DNA from 4 places in the Arthrobacter sp. B0316-5-4 genome. Region 2 is predicted to be linked to each of the others. Evidence: riboswitches for the same ligand, from Rfam matches in the RefSeq annotation. Region 2 holds a riboswitch; each other region holds the start of a gene.

Region 1 (5,241 bases), on a different contig from region 2:
GCCCGCTCTTCGGACCTCGTCTGGGCGCGCGAGTATTTTGTTCCCTGGGTCCTGCGGCGGCTTCGGCACCAGTCCTCTGGCGACGGCATTACGCCAAAGCGCCCGACGCCGGGTCCCGTCTTCGGCGCCAACGGCACCTTGCTGCCGCGCAGCTAGGATGCGGCTCACCCCCGGGGAGGGACACCATGCCGGATGACGGTTCCCTCCTGGCCGGGAAGGTCCGGCAGGTTCGCATGAAGCGCCAGCAGTTACGCGCCCCTCATGCGGCCTCCGCGGCCGAAGCCCTCAGCAACCTGCTGGCAGTCCAGTCACAGGAATTTCCGTACGCGCGATGGACGCTTGCACAGAGGTGCCAGTCCCTGCCCATGGTCACCGCTGCCGACGTCGAACAAGCCGTGGCGGACGGCACCATCCTGCGCACCCACATCCTCCGTCCCACGTGGCATTTTGTTCACCGGGACGATCTCGGCTGGCTGATGGGGTTGTCCGCCGGCAGGCTCCATCAGGGAAACAAAGGCATGTACCGGCAAACCGGCATCAACCAGGAAACCGCAGTCCGAAGCGGACACGTCCTGGAGCGTGCCGTGGAGGGCGGGGCGCACAAGACCCGGGAAGAGCTCGCCGCGATCCTCGGCGCGGCCGGTTTGCCCAGCAAGGGTTTGGCGTTCATTTACCAACTCATGCACGCGGAAATCAGTCGGATACTGGTCAGCGGCACCCCCGTCCGGTCCGCGGGTGGTGCACTGAAGCAGACCTATGCCCTGTTCGACGAACGGGTCACGGGCACCGCGGGTGGGCCGCTGACAGGCACGGACCGTGAACAAGCCCTTGGCCGGCTGGCCCTGCGGTACTTCGCCAGCCGTGGACCTGCCACAGTCAAGGACTGTGCAGCCTGGTCGGGCCTCACCATGAAGGACGTGAAGCTGGGTCTGACCGTTGCCCACGAGGTCTCCCCCGGGACGCTTGACTCGGTTTCTTTCGATGGCCTGGAATTTCACCTCGCATCCGAAGATGTCGAAGCGCTGTCCGGGCTGGCCCAGCACGAGGCACTCCCCCGGGTGGACCTCATCCAGTGCTACGACGAGTACGTGATGGGCTACTCCCAGTCCCGGCACTATCTCGGCGGAACGGCACCGCACTTCCCCGAGGACAACAGCCCGCTGCACGTTGTCCTGGTGGACGGGCGCCTGGCAGGGTGGTGGCGGCACGCATTCACCAACGGCGTCTGCGAACTCGACATCAGGATGAACCGGCCCACGACCCCGGATGAAGACATCGCACTGGACGCCGAGGTGCACCGTTACGGGAGTTTCGTTGGCCTCCAGACCAAACTGGTGTGATTCAGCAGACCAAAACTGGCGTGATTTATCGGGTCTAAGCTGGGAGGAGACCTAGGAGGCCTGCACTTTGAACAATCTGATCTTCTGGATCATCGTCTGCTCGTGGCTGATTCCGCTCGGAATCCGCATGTACAACCGCTCGCGCGCCCGCCGGCTCCAGGACAACAACTTCCCCGGCCCGGGCTACCCACCGCAGAATCTTCCCGGCCCCGGATACCCGCAGCAGGGGTACCCTCCCCGCAACTACCCTGCCCCGAACTACCCGGGCCAGGACTACCCCGGATACCCCACTGACCCAGCCGACATCCGCCCGGCTGATCCGGCACCGCAGGCGGCTCCGCCGTCGAGCCCTTCATCCCCCATCCAAACTCCCGCCGCCAACGTTTCGGAGCCGCAGGGCTACCGGGCGCGGAAGCTGGCCGAGCTTGACGCGAAGTTCAGCAACGGCGAGATCGCCATGGAGGACTATATGAAGCAGCGCGGCGACATCATGAATGGCTGAGCAAGCGCTCCACGCTGTGGCTTACGAGAAGAACGCCTGCCGGAGCTGTGCCGACAGTTGGCCGATTTCGGTCAGGAAGCCGTCATGGCCAATCGGTGCTTCGATGACGTGGACCGGCACGTCCCCCGGAAGCGCGGCCGCTAGTTCCCGCGACTGCGCGGGGAAGTAGAGCCTGTCGCTGTCCACCGCCGCTACGAAGAACTCTGCCGTGGTCCGGGACAGCGCGTCTTCGAGTGAGCCGCGGCCCCTGGTCACGTCGTGGGACATCAGCGCTTCGGTGATGGCGACGTAGCTGTTCGCGTCGAAGCGTCGGACGAGCTTGTTCCCTTGGTGGTCAAGGTAGCTCTCCACTTGGTAGCGGCCCCGCTCCGCGAGCACGGCGGCAGCAAGTGGCGTCTCCTGGTGCTGCGGCTCCCGTCCGAAACGGTAATCCAGTTCCAGGGCCGAGCGGTAAGTGATATGCGCGATCCGGCGGGCCAATGCCAGGCCGTCTTCAGGGGCTGCGCCACCGTAGTAGTCGCCATTGTTGAAGTTCGGGTCCTGCCGGATGGCGAGTGTTTGGGCCTGTGCGAACGCGATCTGTTCGGCCGTGCTGTACGCACCCACCGAGATCACGGCGCATCGTTTCACGCGCCCGGGAAACGTCACAGCCCATTCCAGGGCCCTGGCACCTCCCATGGAACCGCCGAGTACGGCATGCCACGCCTTGATTCCCAGGGCGTCCGCGAGCCTCGCTTCAGCCTCAGTGCTGTCGCGCAGGGTGATCAGGGGGAAACGCGATCCCCAGGGTTTGCCGTCAGGCGCTTCGGAGGACGGGCCCGTGCTCCCGTAACAGCCGCCCACGATGTTGATGGAGACCACGAAATACCTGGTGGTATCGATGGTGCCGCCAGGTCCAACGAGTTGCTCCCACCACCCTTCCTCGTCGGTCGCCCCGCGTGCCACATGCGTGCTGCCCGTGAGCGCATGCTCGATGAGCACGGCGTTGGAGGCATCCGCGTTGAGCCGCCCCCACGTTTCATAAGCCAGGACGACGTCCGGGAGGAATCCACCTCCCTCGAGTTCGAGCGAACCGATGCTGACGTACTTGACCGTGCCGTCTGCTTCTTCGGATGTGGGTACGGCTGTTGCAGTGATGGTCATTCCTTTGACACCTATCCTCGCGCTTGCCCGTCGCCTTGCGCGCGAACGGGCCAGGTCTTCACCCGGGGCACCCCACCGCGGAGGAGGGTTGCCGGCCAGCAAGCCGGGGCTACATGCTGGCACTCGTGACCTATAGGAAGAGTGTAGGAAAAACAGGGCCGATCTGGCGAAGAATATGACACCACTGTGACGGTTTGGGGTCACATCCTTCGAGAATGAGCACTTTGTAGCACCGCCCTGCGAATATCCTGCGGCGCGGGGCGGTGCTCCAAAATGTTGGTGGAGATGAGATCCGGCAGCTCGCTAGGCGCCCTTGGCTGCCCGGAAGCCCGCTTCAAGGTCGGCGATGATGTCGTCCACGTGCTCGATGCCCACGGACAGGCGCACCAGGCCCGGATTGACGCCGGCAACCTCCTGCTGCTCGGCGGTCAACTGGCTGTGCGTGGTGGAGGCGGGGTGGATGACCAGCGAACGGACGTCGCCGATATTGGCCACGTGGGAGTGAAGCTCCAGCCCGTCCACAAAGCGCTTGCCGGCCTCAACGCCACCCTTGATGTTGAATGCGACGATGGCGCCGGTGCCGTTGGGGCCGTACTTCTTGCCGCGCTGGTACCACGGACTGGACGGCAGTCCTGCGTAGGCGACCGATTCGACGTCGTCGTGGGCTTCAAGCCACTCGGCCACCTTGGTGGCGTTGGCGACGTGGCGTTCCACGCGCAGGCTCAAGGTCTCCAGGCCCTGGGCGATCAGGAAGGCGTTGAAAGGCGCGACGGCGGAGCCCAGGTCCCGGAGCAACTGGACACGGGCCTTGAGGATGTAGGAGAGGTTTGCGCCGAGCGCACCGTCCTTGCCGAGGTCGCGGGCATAGACCAGGCCGTTGTAGCTGGGATCGGGGGTGTTGAAGCCCGGGAAGCGTTCAGGGTCCTTGCCGAAGTCGAAGTTGCCTGAGTCGACGATCACCCCGGCAATTGCCGAGCCGTGTCCGCCGAGGTATTTGGTGGCGGAGTGCACCACGATGTCGGCGCCCCATTCGATGGGACGGATCAGGTAGGGCGTGGACAGCGTGTTGTCGACGATCAGGGGCACACCGGCCTGGTGCGCAACCCCTGCGATACCTTCGATGTCCAGCACGTCCTGGCGCGGGTTGGAGACGACTTCACCGAAGAGGAGCTTGGTGTTCGGCTGCACGGCGTCACGCCACTGGTCAAGGTTGTCCGGGTCCGCCACGAAGGTGACCGAAATGCCGAACTTCTTCAGCGTGTGCGCGAGCAGGTTGTAGGTACCGCCGTACAGGCTTGGGCTAGCCACAATGTGGTCGCCGGCCTCCGCGATGTTCAGGATGGCGAAGGTCTCCGCCGCTTGCCCGGAGCTGAGCAGGAGTGCTCCGAGGCCACCTTCAAGGCTGGCGACCCGCTGCTCCACTGCGTCCTGCGTGGGATTGCCGATTCGGGTGTAGATCGGTGCGAGCTCGGCCAGCGCGAAGCGGTTGGCTGCGCTCTCGGCACTGGGGAACACGAAGGACGTGGTCTGGTAGATCGGCAGCGAGCGCGCTCCCGTAGCGGCGTCAGGCTCCTGGCCTGCGTGGATCTGGCGGGTTTCGAAAGACCATCCTTGGGACATGGAGTTCTCCTGTTCGTGGCACATGGGTTCAAGCGAATGTATGGAGTGGTGTGAACTGGGGCCAGTCTAGGAACACCCTGCGGGCCTTGGACAGCTTTGTGACGCTGGCGGAATGATTCGGTCCCACTGCGTACGTTTGTGACGCTGCCGCACCCCTGCCAGTAACATCCCATGTTAGTTAGGCATGGCTTAGCTGAGACACCGATCACAAAGTGCCAAGATGATGCCATGCGCATGGATCACGTCTCTTACGCCTGTGAACGAGATGGCCTTCTGGCCACTACCGAACGAATTTCCGCGGCATTGGGAGTGGACGCAGTCCGGGGCGGAGTGCACCCGCGCTTCGGCACCCGGAATATGATCATTCCCCTCGCGGATAACAAGTACCTGGAGGTTGTGGAGGTCCTGGACCACCCGGCTTCCGATAAAGCCCCCTTTGGCCAGGCAGTCCGTGCACGCTCGGCTGCCGGTGGTGGCTGGATGGGCTGGTGCGTCGCCGTTGACGACCTCGCCCCCTTCGAAGAGCGCCTTGGCCGCGCGGCCGTACCCGGCAACCGGAAGTTCCCCGACGGCCGCGAACTGGTGTGGCAGCAGATCGGAATTCTTGGCCTGATCGCCGATCCCCAGGTGCCCTAC
Region 2 (5,241 bases):
TCGGGGGCCGGTGAATGCGTCGGTGACGGTACCGGGTTCGAAGTCCCTGACCAACCGTTACCTGGTGCTGGCGGCTTTGGCGGACGGCCCGTCACGCCTGCGGGCTCCCCTGCATTCCCGCGACTCTGCCCTGATGATCCAGGCGCTCCGGCAGCTTGGCGCTACGGTCACCGAAGAACCGGGTGACGGCGACTACGGACCCGATCTTTTGATCACGCCGTTGGACCCCATGGCCACCAGCGCAGAAACTGCGATCGATTGCGGGCTGGCTGGAACGGTGATGCGTTTTGTGCCGCCGCTCGCGGCGTTGCGCCGCGGGGCTACCGTGTTCGACGGCGACCCGCACGCACGCAACCGGCCCATGGGCACCATCATCGAAGCACTGGTTGCGCTGGGGGTTCCGGTCGCAGCTGAAGGCGGCAGGACGCCGTCGGCCCTTCCGTTCACCGTGGAGGGCACCGGCGAGGTGCGGGGCGGCCACCTGGTGATCGATGCCAGCGCTTCGTCGCAATTCGTGTCCGCCTTGCTGCTGGTGGGTGCTCGATTCACCGAGGGTCTTCACCTGGAGCACGTCGGCAAGCCTGTTCCGAGCCTCGACCACATCTCAATGACCGTGGCCACCCTCCGCAGCGTAGGGGTCTCCGTGGACGATTCGGTGCCCAACCATTGGCGGGTCTCCCCTGGCCCCATCAACGCCTTCGACCAGCGGATTGAGCAGGACCTTTCCAACGCCGGCCCCTTCCTGGCAGCCGCGTTGGCTACCAAGGGAACCGTCAGCATTCCCAATTGGCCATCCGGCACCACCCAGGTAGGCGACATGTGGCGGAGCATCCTCGCCACAATGGGTGCGGAGGTCAGTCTTCAGGACGGGACCCTCACAGTTACCGGCGGGCAAGAGATCAAGGGCGCGGAGTTCGACGAGACCAGCGAACTCGCACCCACCGTTGCCGCGCTTTGCGCACTGGCGGCCAGCCCCTCGCGGCTCACTGGCATCGCCCACCTTCGTGGCCACGAAACTGACCGGCTCGCCGCCTTGGTGGCTGAGATCAACAGGCTGGGCGGTGACGCTGAGGAAACGGCCGACGGCCTGGTTATCCGGCCAGCCGCCCTGCATGCCGGCGTAGTGCACAGCTATGCAGACCACCGCATGGCCACAGCGGGAGCGATCCTTGGCCTCGCCGTCGAAGGCGTCAAGGTGGAAGACATCGCCACCACCTCGAAGACCATGCCGGAATTCCCGGACATGTGGGTGCGGATGCTCGAATCTGCCGGCGCGGAAGAGGCCGGCAACTGACCATGGCCCGCGACGCACGCTCCTGGGATGAGTCCGACGTCCGTATCCGTCCCAACAAAAAAGGGTCACGGCCCAGGACCAAAGACCGCCCAAGCCACGATGACGCCGTCATTGGCCGCATCATCACCGTAGACCGGGGCCGGTACAGGGCAATTGTGGGGGAAGACTCCGACAACGAGCGCCTGGTCATCGCGGCACGGGCCCGTGAATTGCGGCGTAATCCCGTGGTCCCGGGTGACTTCGTCGCCTTGGTGGGCGACGTCTCCGGATCCCCGGATACCCTTGCCCGCCTGGTCCGCGTGGAGGAACGCAGGACGCTCCTGCGCCGCAGCGCTGACGATACCGATCCGATTGAACGCGTCGTAGTGGCCAACGCCGATCAACTCGTGGTGGTTGTGGCGGCGGCAAACCCCGAACCGCGGACCGGCTTCATCGACCGCGCCCTGGTGGCAGCGTACGACGCCGGTATCGAGCCGTTGCTGCTCATCACCAAGGCGGACGTCAAGGACCCGGCGGAATTGCTTGCGAACTACCTCAGCCTGGACTTCCCCGTGATCATCAGCCGGACAGCCGACTCAGAGGCCGGCGGTATTGACGCCCGCTCCGACGACGGCTTGTCCGCCAGGCTGGACCGGGACGCCGTCGCGCAGCTCCGCTCCCACCTTGGCGGAAAAGTAACTGTGATGCTCGGCCATTCAGGCGTGGGCAAGTCCACCATGGTCAACGCGCTCACGGGAGCCGAGCGCGCCACCGGCGGCGTGAACGCCGTGACGGGCCGCGGCAGGCACACCTCGTCGTCGGCGCTGGCGCTTAAACTCGACGACGCCCCCTCGGGAAGCTGGATCATCGATACGCCCGGTATCCGCTCCTTCGGTTTGGCCCACGTGGATCCGGACCGGATACTGCGTTCCTTCCCCGACCTGGAGCCCGGCACGGAAGCCTGCGAACGCGGCTGCAAGCATGACGCCACTGCCATCAACTGCGGCCTGGACGCGTGGGTAAACGATAGGCATGCCGGGCCGTCAGGCGTTGCCCGCCTTGCCTCGCTGCGTCGCTTGCTCGGTGCTGATCCCAGGCTTGAAGCAAAAGAGGCCAAGGAATTGGGGACCGTCAACTGATCGTTGCGGCTTCACGTCCCCACTGCAGCGATTGATTCAGGATAGTTTGGTGGCATGACCCATCCCGTTTCCACCTACAACGATGACCTGCGCCTCGCCCACGTCCTCGCCGACTCAGTAGATGCCCAGACCATGGATCGCTTCAAGGCGCTGGATCTGCAGATCGAAACCAAGCCGGACCTCACACCCGTCACGGATGCGGACAAGGCCGCCGAGGAAGCGATTCGCGGCCAGTTGTCCCGTTCCCGGCCCCGCGACGCCGTCCTGGGCGAGGAGTTCGGCAGCAGCGGGCACGGCTCGCGTCGTTGGATCATCGACCCCATTGATGGCACCAAGAACTTCGTTCGCGGCGTTCCGGTATGGGCAACGTTGATCGCGCTGGTCGATGAAGGCGAACCTGTGGTGGGCGTAGTGAGCGCCCCCGCATTGGGCAAACGGTGGTGGGCAGCCAAGGACATGGGTGCGTACATGGGCCGCTCGCTCGCCTCTGCCACACGCCTGAAAGTTTCCAACGTCTCCCGGTTGGCCGACGCCTCAATGTCCTATTCGAGCCTGTCCGGGTGGAAGGAGCGCGGCAACCTGGATGAATTCATGGGACTCACCGAGGACATCTGGCGTACGCGCGCTTACGGGGATTTTTGGTCCTACTGCCTGGTCGCCGAGGGCGCCGTGGACATCGCATGCGAACCTGAGCTGAATCTCTACGATATGGCAGCCCTGGTGCCCATCGTCACTGAAGCCGGTGGACGCTTCACGTCGCTGGAAGGTGAGGACGGCCCGTTCGGTGGCAACGCGTTGGCCACGAACTCCATCCTGCATTCGGAAGTCCTCAAACGGCTGAACCCCGGACTGGACGACCTGCTCTAAGCTGAGCGTGGCTCCCGCACAGTCTGGACCCTGACGAAACTTTCGACGGCGGATGGCTCCTTTTGGAGCCGTCCGCCGTTTTTTCTTCGCCTAAACAGCGACTTTTCCGCCAACGTAACAATGCGCTTAACAAAGCCAACAGGCTTTGGAGGGGCCGGATCGTATGCTCTAACCTTTTTTACAGGTCACGAGTGCCAGCGCTAAACCCCGGTTTGCTGGCCGGCAACCCTCCATTCGCGGTGGGGTGCCCCGGGTGACGACCCGGCCGGTCCGGAACGGATACGGCAAGCGCGGATCCCCCTGTGGGGGTCCCTCTTGAGTGAGGTCCCATGAGCACCGTTACGTTGAACGCCAACACCATTCCGTCTTTTGCCGAGGCAACCACGGCACCCGTATCAGCAGCACGGCCGCTGGCCGCTGTTACCGGCGCGGAGTTGCAGGCCCCCCTGATCCAGGGCGGCCACGTCCGTTACGCCAACCTTGACTACGGCGCATCAGCACCGGCCCTGACCATTGTTTCGGCGTACCTCAACGAAGTACTGCCTTACTACGCCAGTGTCCACCGCGGTGCGGGTTTCGCGTCGCAAATCAGCACATCCGTCTACGAGAATTCACGGAACATCGTGCGTGAATTCGTTGGCGGGCGGGCTGATGATTCCGTGATTTTCACCAGAAACACTACGGACTCCCTGAACTTGCTGGCCGGATGCCTTCCCGTGGTTGATGGCCAGGCAGCGGGCGAGGTCCTGTACCTGGACATCGAACACCACGCCAACCTGCTGCCCTGGCAAGGTGTGCCCCACCGAAGCGTCGTCGCCGCCCCTACACTTGCCGCTACCTTGGACAAACTCCGCAGCGAACTCGCCCAAGGCGGCGTGAGCCTGCTGGCGGTCACCGGCGCCTCGAACGTCACCGGTGAAATCCTCCCCATCGTCCAACTCGCCTCCCTGGCCCACGAATTCGGCGCACGGATCGTGGTGGACGCCGCGCAGCTTGCACCGCACCGCCGCATCAACATCGCCGAAGCGGACGTCGATTATGTCGTGTTCTCGGGTCACAAGCTCTACGCTCCGTTCGGCGCGGGAGTCGTTGTGGGGCGCCCTGACTGGCTCGACGCCGGGGTCCCCCACCTGGCTGGCGGCGGAGCCGTCCGTGAAGCCCGGTTGGATTCGGTCAGCTGGGCTACCGGCCCGGCCCGCCATGAGGGCGGTTCTCCCAACGTCCTGGGAGCGGCCACCCTGGCACGTGCCACCCAGGTCCTGGCCGGCCTGGACGAGCAGGAATGGCATGCCCACGAGGCGGCCATCCGTTCCTACCTGGTTAAAGGCCTGGAAGCGATCGAAGGCGTCTCGGTCCACAAAATCTTCACCGATTCCGTCGACACGATCGGCGTGGTCAACTTCTCCGTGGAAGGGTTCGACGCCGGTTTGGTCGCCGCCTACCTCGCGGCGGAGCACGGCGTCGGCCTTCGGGACGGCCGTTTCTGCGCCCACCCGCTGCTTAAGCGCCTGGGGCTCCCTTCAGGTTCGCTGCGGGCAAGCTTCGGCGTCGGCTCCCGGTTGGAGGACGCCACCAGGTTGCTGGCAGGCATCGAAGAACTCAAGCGCAACGGACTTGGCTGGGACTACGTGGTGGACGAAGGCCGCTGGGTGCCCGCGAACGACCACCGCAGCTACCCCGAATGGGCGCCCAACACTCCGGGCACAGCTGGCGCAGCGCCCTGCACTGTGGACTAGGAATCCGCGCACCAAGGGGTTCCACGGCTGCGGTAAATTCGTAGGGTAACTTTTGGCAACCCTATGAAGGAGCTCCGCGTGTCCACGCCGTCCCCGGGAGCCGCAAACAGTACGGCAGGCATTCCCGGACCAGCAGGACCGAGGGGTCCCAAGCTCCACGCCACCCGCAGGCACGAACTCGGCCAAAGCTTCCAGGACGGCGGGGAGCACTATGACCGCGTGCGCC
Region 3 (5,241 bases), on a different contig from region 2:
CAAGGCGAGTACCCAACGGGAGTGCCGTCGTCGTTGGTGGCCAGGAACTTGTACGAATCGTTGGTGGTTCCCGGTGCCGGGGGCGAGGCCAGCGGTGCGTCTGCTTCCTCAAGTCCCGGCGGCGGCGCGTCGACAGGGTGGGCGGCCTTCCCTTGCCCCTGGCTCCCTTGCTGCGGTGTGCCAGGCACGCCCGCCCCAGGAAAGAGTGCTGTTATGCGGGGGTCGCCGTGCAGGAAACCGCTGACCAGGACGGCAATGACCGCCGCGACGGCGGCCAGGAGGACACCGCGGAGAACACGCAGGGCCGTTCCTGTGCGCCGGTGCCTGGGCGCACGTACTTCTTCCCGCTCCGGGTCCACGGTTCTCCATTCCTCACGCCCTGGTCACGCGGGGCAGCGCGGAGGACGAACCAACAGTACGGGCTGCGGACTGAGCCGTCCAAACTCAGACGATCGCTGCGCCGAAGAGCAATCCCAGTCCATAGGTGGCGGCAGCCGCTCCGAGGCCGATCGCAAGCTGCCGCAGGCCGCGGCTCAGCGGCGACGTTCCGGAAAGCAGGCCGACGACGGCGCCGGTCGCCAACAGCGCGATGCCCACCAGCACACCGGCCACCATCAGGGCAGCCACACCGGTCATGCCAAAGAGGAACGGCAGGATGGGAATGATGGCACCCGAAGCGAAGAAGCAGAAGCTGGACAACGCTGCGCCCCAGGCTGAGCCTACGGATTCGTGCTCGTCCGCTGCCGGCTTTTCGGGTTGCAGGGAGAGGCTGGGATCGCAATCGCAGCTGAACAACCCCATGCGTTCGGCAGCGCGGTGCTCGGCGGCTTCCTGGGTCATCCCCCGGGCCAGGTACACCAGGACCAGTTCGTTGTGCTCAATATCCAGGGACGGCGCAGCGGTGAGCGTGGCCTGTGTCGGGAGGGTGGCGTTGAGCAATTCCCGTTGCGACCGCACCGAGACGTATTCGCCGGCGCCCATGGAGAGGGCTCCGGCCAGCAATCCTGCTACGCCACTCATCAGCACCACGGGGCTGGGCACTCCGGTGGCGGCCATGCCCATGACCAGGGAGAGGTTGCTGACCAGGCCGTCGTTGGCGCCGAAGACTGCGGCGCGGAAGGTGCCGGACAACCTGTTCCGGCCACGGGTGGCAAGCCCGCGGACTACTTCTTCATGGATCTGCTCATCTGCCACCATGGCAGGTGTCGCGGCGGGCTCGGTGCCGTATGGGGAGCGGCCTTCGGCCCGCTGCGCCAACGCGAGCACGAACACCGAGCCGAAGTTGCGGGCCAGGAAACCCAGGAACTGGCTGCGGCCGGACGCCGCCTTGGGCATTCCTGCGTGCTCCCCAAGGAGCTTGAGCCAGTGGGCTTCGTGCCTGCCTTCGGCCTCGGCCAAGGCCAGGAGGATCTGGCGTTCTTCGCCGTCCCGGCGTTGGGCGAGTTCCCGGTAGACGGCGGCTTCGGCCCGTTCGTCTGCCAGGTATTGACGCCAACGCCGGATGTCCGAGGACGTCGGTGCGGTTTGCGGCGCTCCGGCGTTTTGGGGGGCTTCGGTTTCGTGGATGGGGTCCGGAGCGGGGCTCGACGAACCGTGGGATTCCTGGTGCTGTTGCACTTTTTCTCCTGTGCTGGGTGGGGTAGTTGCGGCCCCATTGCACGCCCCACACTACCGCTTATTCCCGGGGTTTTTTGGCTGGTATTCCTCAACCGGAATGTTCGGTGCACCTTAATTTCCGCCCCTTGACCGGTCCGTGGGCCGGTGCTCAGATGGAATGACAGGGGCGGGGTCTCCCGCACGAGGTCATCGGGCCGTTCGCGGCCCATGGGACGGAGGTTGCATCATGAACACCACCGAATCACACGCCAACTACCCGGAGCGGGCAACCGTGGAGTCCGACCCGGCCTACGACTACGCAGAAGACCAGGAAGTGGACGAAGCCTGGGTGGAGGAAGTGGACGCACCGGAGGATGACGAACGGGTGGTCCCGATTGATGAAACCGACGACTTCCGGGAGGAAGACGCAGAGGATTAGGCAGGCTGCTCCGGAAAGGTGAAGTGCCTCGCCAGCCCCCTTGGCTTCCCGACGGCGGCAACGGTCACCGTCAGCGTCCCTGACGCTGCGCACCATTGGGTAGGGCGGACGGCCTGCGCAAGCGCGCGGGCAATCACCTGTGGATCGGGGTGCAGCAATGTCACGCTCTTCGCCCCGGCCAGAAGGGTGACGGTCCCCAGGAAGAGGTCGACGGCGGGTATCACCGCGACCGTGCCGGCTGCGGCTTCGGCGGGGGTACCGGTTGTTTGGGCTGAGGGGGTTTGGGCGCCGGGTGCCTGCGGGTTGAAGGCTTGGCTGCTGTCGGCTTGGTACGGCAAGGTACGTCTCCTTGGGGGAGTGCTCTTGCCCGCTCGGTTGTCTTTGGTCCGGGGCGGGCCGCTTCCTCATCCGAACCACCCGTGAACATGGGGTTGGTGTGTGGCCAGTCGGAGCTTGGCACCACATCTCTTGAAGCTGGCACCACCCTACCGCACGCGCGCCCTCGTTGTTGGGCCTGCTCCGCAGGGTTTGGTGGGGTCTAAGTCTGCAGAGCAGGCCCCACAACGTGTACCTGCCGGGGACACAACAACGGCGACGCTCCCCGACAAGGGGAGCGCCGCCGTCGGGCGTTGCTTTGTTTCTTTTGTCCTGCGCGTTCGGGTTAGTTGGCCCTGTTGGAGCTGACCGGGTGTGCTTCGATCGGCAGTTCGTCGGAGATCGCGCCAGCCACTCGCTTGTCCCAGGCGGCCCGGACTGCGGGGTCAGTGCGCGGCGTGAGGAGCGAAATGACCACGTAAGCGACGAACGAGGCGGCGAGGCCGTAGTAGATGGGTTCGTTGGCGTAGACGCCGTCCTCGCTCGGGATGACTCCGGTTGCGAACATGATCAGCAGGGCCAGTGTCAGCACGGAGCCAACTGCCATGGACCATGCAGCCGCGATGCCTGTTCCGCGCTTCCAGACAAGGCCGCCGAGGATGGCGACCAAGAGGCCACCTACCAGGATGTCGTAGGCGATGGTGAGGGCTACCACCACGTCCTGCGCGGCCATGGAGATCAGGACCGCAACGATGCCCAGGCCCAGGACCCAGTAACGGTTGGCCTTGACGTCGTGCTCGGGGTTTTCCGTGTCATCGGTGTTGATGGTCTTGCCGAACCAGCTGGCCACGAACGGGACGACGTCGGCGCGGGCAACCGTTGCGGCGGCGATCAGCGCGCCGGAGGCGGTGGACATCATGGCGGCGACAGCCGCGGCCATCACCAGGCCACCGATGCCGACGGGGAGGATGTGGGTTGCCACCTCGGCGTACACAACGTCCTTACCGAGGTTTGCGACGTCGATATCCGGCAGTGCCACGCGTGCTGCGAGACCAATGAAGGCGCCGGCGATGCCGTAGAGGATGCAGTAGACACCGGCCGTGGCTCCGCCCCAGCGTGCAACGGTGGGGGTCTTGGCGGTGAAGACGCGCTGCCAGATGTCCTGGCCGATCAGGAGGCCCAAGGTGTAGACGACAAAGTACGTGATGATCGTCTGGGTGCCGATGCCGTCGATCTGGAAGAAGCTGTCTTCGAGGCGCCCACGGATGCCGTCCATGCCGCCGGCAGCGTTCATGACGAACGGAAGCATCAGGAAGAAGATGCCCACAGTCTTGATGATGAACTGCACCTGGTCGGCCAGGGTGATGGACCACATGCCACCGATGGTTGAGTAGACCAGCACGATTGCGCCGCCAACAGCGATTGCCATCCAGCGTTCCCAGTCGAAGAGCACAACGAAGATGGTGGCGTAGGCACCGGTAGATGTAGCGCACAGCATCAGCGTGTACGCGAGCATCACGATTCCGGACGTCTGGGTGGCCTTGCTGCCGTAGCGGAGGCTGAGCATCTGGGAGACGGTGTAGATCTTCAGGCGTTGGATGGTGCCGGCGAAGAGCAGGCTGAGCAGCAGCACACCGGCGCCGATGGCAACGACCAGCCACATGCCGGAAATGCCGAATTTGTAGCCCAGGCCGACGCCGCCGACGGTGGATGCGCCACCGAGGACCACCGCGGCCATGGTGCCTGTGTAAAGGAAGGGGCCAAGGCGGCGGCCGGCCACCAGGAAGTCGCTGTTGTTCTTGGTGCGGGACTTGCCCCACCAGCCGAACGCCAGCATGGCGAGCAGGTACACCACCACGATTGCGATGTTAATAGCCGAAGATTCCATGAACGGTCCTTGGAGCTGATGCACGGAGGTTGGGGATTTCGACGATACTCCTGCGAAGGGTCGAAGTCTCCGTGCTGACGATTGGAGATTGGGGGAGGTGTTGTATGCCTCACAGACAACACTTGTTGCCTCTGAGGATATGTTGTGATCGGAGTAACAGTCAAGATGCTTACGACATGCTTCCGTCGTTTCTGGCTACTGTTTTGCGCGATCCGGCTACTATTGCTCCAATGACAGGGCCACATGACAGGCCTGAAAGGTTCGTGAATGAAGGCTCTCCCCGTTGAACCAAGCAACGTTCCTGTTGCCATCGGTTCCAGAATCCGCGCAGCCCGGCAAGCGCAGCGCCTCACCATCGAGCAAGTGGCGGATGCTACAGGTCTCACCAAAGGGTTCCTTAGCCGTGTGGAGCGGGACCTGACATCGCCGTCGGTCGCGTCCCTGGTCACCCTGTGCCAGGTTCTGTCCGTCTCCGTAGGGGATTTGTTCGCGGCGCCGGAAACCCACCTGACAAAGCGCGACGACGGCCCCCGCATCTCCCTGGGTGGCCAAGGAATAGTGGAACGCCTGTTGACTGCGCGCTCCGAGCGCCGCCTGCAGATCCTGCAGGCCACCATCGAACCCCGCGGCCGCGGCGAGAACGAGCTGTACGCGGTGGATTGCGATGTGGATGTCCTGCATGTGGTCAAGGGCCGGATCAAACTCATCCTGACCAATGAGGAATACGACCTCGCAGAAGGCGATACGCTCTCCTTCCCGGGCCGGGAACCCCACACCTGGATCAACCCCACGGACGAAACCGTCGAAGTGCTCTGGGTGCTGGTCCCGGCCGCGAGCCGGTAGTTCTTCCCTCCGCGAGATGACAGTTAATGCCCATGTTTGTCGTAAACATGGGCATTATCTGTAGTTTGGGGGAGCCGGGGGCGGCCCCGCGCTGGGGAGACCGGCTAGCCCACGTGGACCCAGGGCCGGCGGGTGATGTCCGGTTCCGCTTCCCGCAGCA
Region 4 (5,241 bases), on a different contig from region 2:
AGATCCAGGATGAGATCGTCCACGTCTTCCAGGCCCACGGACAAGCGAACCACTCCATCCGAGAGGCCAATTGCCGCCCGGCCTTCCGGACCCATGGCCCGGTGCGTCGTGGTGGCCGGGTGGGTGATGAGGGACTTGGAATCGCCCAGGTTGTTGGAGATGTCGATGACGCGGAGTCCGTCGAGCAGCGCGAAAGCAGCTTCCTTGGCCGAACGCCCGGCTGACGGCGAAAGCTCGAATGTCAGCACAGTGCCGCCGGCTTTCATCTGCTTCGCAGCGAGCTCGTACTGCGGGTGCGATTTCAGCAGCGGGTACTTGACCCAGCTGATGGCGGGCTGCTGCTCGAGCCACTCCGCGATCTTCAAAGCCGACGCGGAGCTGTGGTTCACCCGCAGCCCCATGGTTTCCAAGCCCTTTGTCAGTACCCAGGCGTTGAACGCGGATAGCGAAGGTCCGGTGTGCCGCATGAGCTGCTTGACCGGGCCGTCGATGAATTCCTTGGTTCCAAGGATGGCGCCGCCCAGGACGCGACCCTGGCCGTCGATGTGCTTGGTGCCGGAGTACACGATCACGTCGGCGCCCAGCTCACCGCAGCGCTGCAGCAGGGGAGTGGCAAAGACATTGTCGACGACGACGGTCGCCCCTGCGGCATGCGCCAGTTCGCTGACGGCGGCGACGTCGACGATCTCCTGCATGGGGTTCGACGGGGACTCGAAAAACACGGCCGTGGTGGGCTCGGACAGGGCCTCACGCCACTGCTCCAGATCGGGTCCATCGACGAATACCGTCTCCACGCCCCAGCGCGGCAGGATTTCGTTGAGGATCACGAAGCAGGATCCAAACAGGGAGCGGGCAGCGACCACGCGGTCGCCGGCAGCCAGCAGGGCACCCAGGGCGGTGAAGACCGCGGACATTCCGGACGCCGTCGCAAAGCACGCCTCGGTTCCTTCGAGCAGGCGTAGCCGCTCCTGGAAGGTGGCCACGGAGGGGTTGCCGTAGCGGGAGTAGACGAATCGTTCGTCCTCGCCGGTGAAGGCGCGTTCGGCAGCGGCAGCGGATTCGTAGACAAAGCCGGAGTTCAGGAAAACGGGTTCGGACGTTTCCTGGAAGTTGGTACGGTCAAGACCGCCACGGACAGCCTGGGTGTCAGGGTTCCAGCCAGCGGCGTCGGGATTGAAAGTCACTTAGTCGGTCCCCAGGTTCGTCGGTAGGCCACGGTTTTTCCAGCCATTCACAGTGCGCTCGCCGTAGCGGTCGGGTTCGCCTTCAAAGCCCTCAAGGACGTTGTATGCGGTGAAGCCTGCCTGGGTTGCTGCGATGGCCGCGGAAATGGAGCGCTGGCCTGAGCGGCACAGGAACACCAGTTCCACGCCGTCGTCTTCGGGCGCCTGTTGCCGCAGGTCCTCGATGAAGCGTGAGTTGGGGATGCCGCCGGCGAGGTTCCACTGGATGAACAGGGGATCGTTTTCCGTGGCTTTGGTGTCCGGGATGCCGATGTGGGCCCATTCACCCTCGGTGCGGACATCCACCAGGATGGCGCCCGCTTCAAGTTTGGCCCACGCGTCCTGCGGGGTCAGGTCACCTGCGTAGCTCATGCGTGCCCCTCGAATGCTTCGTCGTCGTCGTTTTCAAGCTGGTCGACGGCGTCGGCCACGGCGGCGTCTGCGTTGGCGATCGCCGCGGGTAGCACAATTGCCTGGGCGACGATGACGTCCGTGCCGTTAAAGGTGGCTGCCGGGCTGCCATGGAGCACATAGCCCTCGGCGAGTGCGGAGCTGATCCGCTCGCAGAAATCGCGGGTGTCTGGGCCTGTGATCAGGCGGTAGGAAAGTTTTTCTTCAGTGGGTTCAGGCATCGCTGGTGCTCCTCAGTCACGCTTGCAGTTCGAATCTGTCCGATACGCCGAGTAGTCACCTGAGGCACCCCGCCGGAGAGAGGGTTGCCGACCAGCAAGTCAGGGCTTCGCGCTGGTACTCATTACTCAAGAAAAACGTAGCATTCAGGGCGCCCGGGCTGCATGTGGCGGGGGGTTGCCCGCCGTCATGTTGCGTAACCGGAGGGTGCTGTGGCAGGGCCCATTTATGACGCCCCGGGAGCATAATTGACGCAGTACGTCCCCCTGTAACTTCGCAAGAAATCAGGTCGCGGTGAACGGACAGAGCAGTTCTACACTCAAGCCCATGCTGCATTTTGGATGGTTCGTGGGCCACGGATTCGGAGTCCAGGGCTGGGGGACTCCCGGCTACAGCCTGGGTTATGACTGGAAGAAACCCGCCCTGTACCAAGAGGCCGTGCGCGCCTTCGAGCGGTCCGGGCTTGACCTGTTCATCATTGAGGACTCGCTCACCGTTCCGGACACGTATGGCGGTACGGCGGAGGTCTCGCTTGCTCACGCGTCCTTCGCGCCGAAGCACGACCCATTGGCGTTGGTCCCATACCTCCTCTCCGCCACAGAGCACCTGGGGATCGTGCCTACCGTCAGCGCCTCTTTCTATCCGCCCTTCACTGCCGCCAGGCTGCTGGCCACGTTGCAGCACTTCTCCGAGGGCCAGCTGGGCTGGAACGTGGTGACGTCGGGCAGCGACCTCGCCGCCCAGAACTACGGGCTGGATCAGCAGATTGAGCACGACTTGCGGTATGAGAAGGCGGAAGAATTCGTCGACGTCGTGAGGCGGCTTTGGCGGAGCTGGGAACCTGGCGCCGTGCTTGAGGACGTTTCCGCCGGGGTATTCGCGGACCATACAAAGGTGCACCCGATCAACCATGAGGGCGACTTCTTCAAGGTCCGTGGCCCGCTGAACACGGCGCCCCTGCCGGAGGAACCCGTTTTGGTTCAGGCGGGGGCTTCACCCCGCGGCAAGGCCTTCGCTGGCGGGCATGCCGATGTAGCGATCGCCTTGGCACGAGGCGTGGACGGGATGAAGGCGTACCGGGACTCCATCCGTGCTGAGGCTGCGAAGGCCGGCAGGAACCCCGATGACGTGAAGGTACTGTTTGTCCTCAAGCCCACGGTGGTCGGTTCCGCTGCGGAAGCCGAGGAACTGCGCGCCCAGAGGCGTGAGCTCACCCAACGCGATATCGACAGCCAGCTCAACTCCATCTCATACCTCTCCGTGATCGACTTCAAGCAGTTCGACCTCGATGAACCACTGCCCGAGCTGAGCACCAACAGCAACCAGGGCACCCTGGAGCATTTCGCCAAAGCAGCGCCGCCAGGTTCCACGCTTCGCCAGATCCTGCAGGCCCGTAGTGGCGGGGCAGGCGACTCAATCATCGGTACTTCGGGCGAAATCGCCGACTACCTCGAAGAAACCGGCTCTGCCGTGGGCGGAGATGGGTTCCTCTTCTCCGGCTTCGTGGATCCGGTTACGGTGCATGGGGTGCTGGACAAGCTCACCCCGGAGCTGCGCCGACGGGGGCTGTTGAGGAAGAGCTATGGCAACGGTGGATTCCGGCAGAACCTCCTGGACTTCTGATGGCCTCCGATGATCCAAGAACCCTGGTGATAGGAACGGCCCCAATACGGGCGGAACGCGTGGCTCTGGCGGCCAGCGATGCCTCGTTTCACGTGAAACTCAACCATGATGCGTTGACTTTGCTTGGACGCTCCCGCGAGATCCTGGAGGAGGCTGCCTCTTCCGGCCAGAGGGTCTACGGACTCAACACGCTGCTGGGATCCGGTCGGGACACGGTTGTGGAGGACAAGTCGATCCTCAGTTACCAGGTGCAGGTTGTCCGGTACCACAACAGTGGTGTGGGCCCATATCTGGACCGCGCCGCCGCCCGTGCCGTCATCCTGGCCCGGCTCGTCGGATTCAGCCGTGGTGGCTCCGGAGTTCGCCCCGACACGGCCCGCTTCTATGCCGAACTCCTGAATCGCGGCGTCCACCCCGCTATCCCGGCCGAAGGCTCAGTGGGCTCATCGGACCTCACCCAACTCGCCGCCGTCGCTGCTGTCGCCCTTGGCGAAGGTGAAGCGTTCGATGCCGACGGCGCCTTGGTTCCGGGGGCCAAAGCGCTCGCCGACGCCGGGCTGCAGCCCCTCACCCTCGCAGCCGGCGAAGCCCTGTCACTGGTGAGCGCCAACTCCTACTCCGTGGGCGTCGGCGCCCTGATCCTCCTGCGGTTGCGGCACGTAGCCGAACTTGCCGACGTCGCGCTTTCCCTCTCGCTTGAGGCAATCGCAAGGTACGACGGCGGTGGGAACCTCAGCCCGTTTTCGCCGGCGATCCAGGCAGCCAAGGCGGTGGACGGCCAGCGGGACTCGGCCGCTGCTGTTCGACGCCTTTTGGGCGGCGGCTGGCTGGAGGATGTTCGGCCTGGGGTTTCGGTTCAGGACGCTCTCTCCTTCCGCGCCGCACCGCAGACGCACGGGGCATTCCGGTCCCTGGTTTCGGACCTGGGCAAGGCGCTGGAGGTGGAACTGAACGGTCGCGGTGACAACCCGCTGGTGGACGTCGGGTCCGGGCTGGTGGTGTCCGGCGGGAATTTCCAGCCCACGCAGTTGGCGCTGTCCTTCGAAGTGTTGCGGCTCGCTTTGGCCCATGTGGGCATTTCCAGCGAGCGGCGCATCGCCAAGTTGTACCCGCCGCAACGCGCCATCCGGGCCAAGCACCTCGCCGCAGCCACCGACGAGTCGGGCCTTGCACATGAAGAACTGCCGGGACTGCTGTGGTACTCCGCCGCGGGGCTCCTGGCTGAACTCAAATTCCTGGCAGCGCCGGCAACCCTTGGAGCACCAACCCTGTCCGCCGACGTCGAAGACCACTCCACCCTGGCCCCACTCGCGTTGCAGCAACTTGAAAAGTCGCTGGAGGCCGCGGAGAAGCTGTTGGCGATTGAGGCCCTCACTGCGTCCTACTTGCTGCTTGAAGCGGGGGCCGCGCAGCCACTCGGGAAGGGGACGGGCGCCGTCGTCGGACGTTTGGCCGATGTCCTTGCGGACCGGCCGTCCGCGCCGGATTTGGTGGAGAGGGCGCGGTCTGGGCTGCGCGAGGCCGTGCAACAACTTATCGAGTCCGAAGGAGGGGAATGATGGTGAACACCGCTATCCGCAAACACGGCGCGCACTCAGCCGAGCCGACGCCGGACGTGCTGGATGCCTCAGTCCTGGACAAGGTGGGGAACACCCCACTGGTGAAACTCGAGGCCATGGGCCGTGGGTTGGGCAGCGCCATCCACATCAAACTCGAATCCGAGAACCCCGGGGGCTCCATCAAGGACCGCACAGCCTTGAGCATG

The links. Region 2 has a riboswitch for S-adenosylmethionine ahead of AC5RU9_RS01030 (aminotransferase class V-fold PLP-dependent enzyme). Riboswitches for the same ligand answer to the same signal wherever they lie in the genome.
Region 1: another riboswitch for S-adenosylmethionine. It lies ahead of metX (homoserine O-acetyltransferase MetX); the one in region 2 lies ahead of AC5RU9_RS01030 (aminotransferase class V-fold PLP-dependent enzyme).
Region 3: another riboswitch for S-adenosylmethionine. It lies ahead of AC5RU9_RS14750 (hypothetical protein); the one in region 2 lies ahead of AC5RU9_RS01030 (aminotransferase class V-fold PLP-dependent enzyme).
Region 4: another riboswitch for S-adenosylmethionine. It lies ahead of AC5RU9_RS19600 (DUF1737 domain-containing protein); the one in region 2 lies ahead of AC5RU9_RS01030 (aminotransferase class V-fold PLP-dependent enzyme).

What each region holds. Positions count from the first base shown of each region.
Region 1 covers NZ_JBNHFN010000004.1:178,379-183,619, forward strand. The annotation lists gene AC5RU9_RS12905 (SGNH/GDSL hydrolase family protein) at 1-156, shown strand, start outside; gene AC5RU9_RS12910 (winged helix DNA-binding domain-containing protein) at 186-1,340, shown strand; gene AC5RU9_RS12915 (hypothetical protein) at 1,408-1,842, shown strand; gene metX (homoserine O-acetyltransferase MetX) at 1,864-2,985, opposite strand; SAM riboswitch class IV at 3,000-3,116, opposite strand; gene AC5RU9_RS12925 (bifunctional o-acetylhomoserine/o-acetylserine sulfhydrylase) at 3,289-4,629, opposite strand; gene AC5RU9_RS12930 (VOC family protein) at 4,834-5,241, shown strand, end outside.
Region 2 covers NZ_JBNHFN010000001.1:218,490-223,730, forward strand. The annotation lists gene aroA (3-phosphoshikimate 1-carboxyvinyltransferase) at 1-1,294, shown strand, start outside; gene rsgA (ribosome small subunit-dependent GTPase A) at 1,297-2,412, shown strand; gene hisN (histidinol-phosphatase) at 2,467-3,279, shown strand; SAM riboswitch class IV at 3,463-3,576, shown strand; gene AC5RU9_RS01030 (aminotransferase class V-fold PLP-dependent enzyme) at 3,609-5,015, shown strand; gene AC5RU9_RS01035 (class I SAM-dependent methyltransferase) at 5,079-5,241, shown strand, end outside.
Region 3 covers NZ_JBNHFN010000004.1:600,699-605,939, reverse strand. The annotation lists gene AC5RU9_RS14765 (matrixin family metalloprotease) at 1-359, opposite strand, end outside; gene AC5RU9_RS14760 (VIT1/CCC1 transporter family protein) at 445-1,617, opposite strand; gene AC5RU9_RS14755 (hypothetical protein) at 1,844-2,035, shown strand; gene AC5RU9_RS14750 (hypothetical protein) at 2,032-2,373, opposite strand; SAM riboswitch class IV at 2,390-2,509, opposite strand; gene AC5RU9_RS14745 (sodium:solute symporter family protein) at 2,697-4,238, opposite strand; gene AC5RU9_RS14740 (helix-turn-helix domain-containing protein) at 4,506-5,081, shown strand; gene AC5RU9_RS14735 (APC family permease) at 5,186-5,241, opposite strand, start outside.
Region 4 covers NZ_JBNHFN010000006.1:275,101-280,341, reverse strand. The annotation lists gene AC5RU9_RS19610 (O-succinylhomoserine sulfhydrylase) at 1-1,184, opposite strand, end outside; gene AC5RU9_RS19605 (rhodanese-like domain-containing protein) at 1,185-1,595, opposite strand; gene AC5RU9_RS19600 (DUF1737 domain-containing protein) at 1,592-1,855, opposite strand; SAM riboswitch class IV at 1,869-1,982, opposite strand; gene AC5RU9_RS19595 (NtaA/DmoA family FMN-dependent monooxygenase) at 2,148-3,476, shown strand; gene AC5RU9_RS19590 (aromatic amino acid ammonia-lyase) at 3,476-5,035, shown strand; gene AC5RU9_RS19585 (PLP-dependent cysteine synthase family protein) at 5,035-5,241, shown strand, end outside.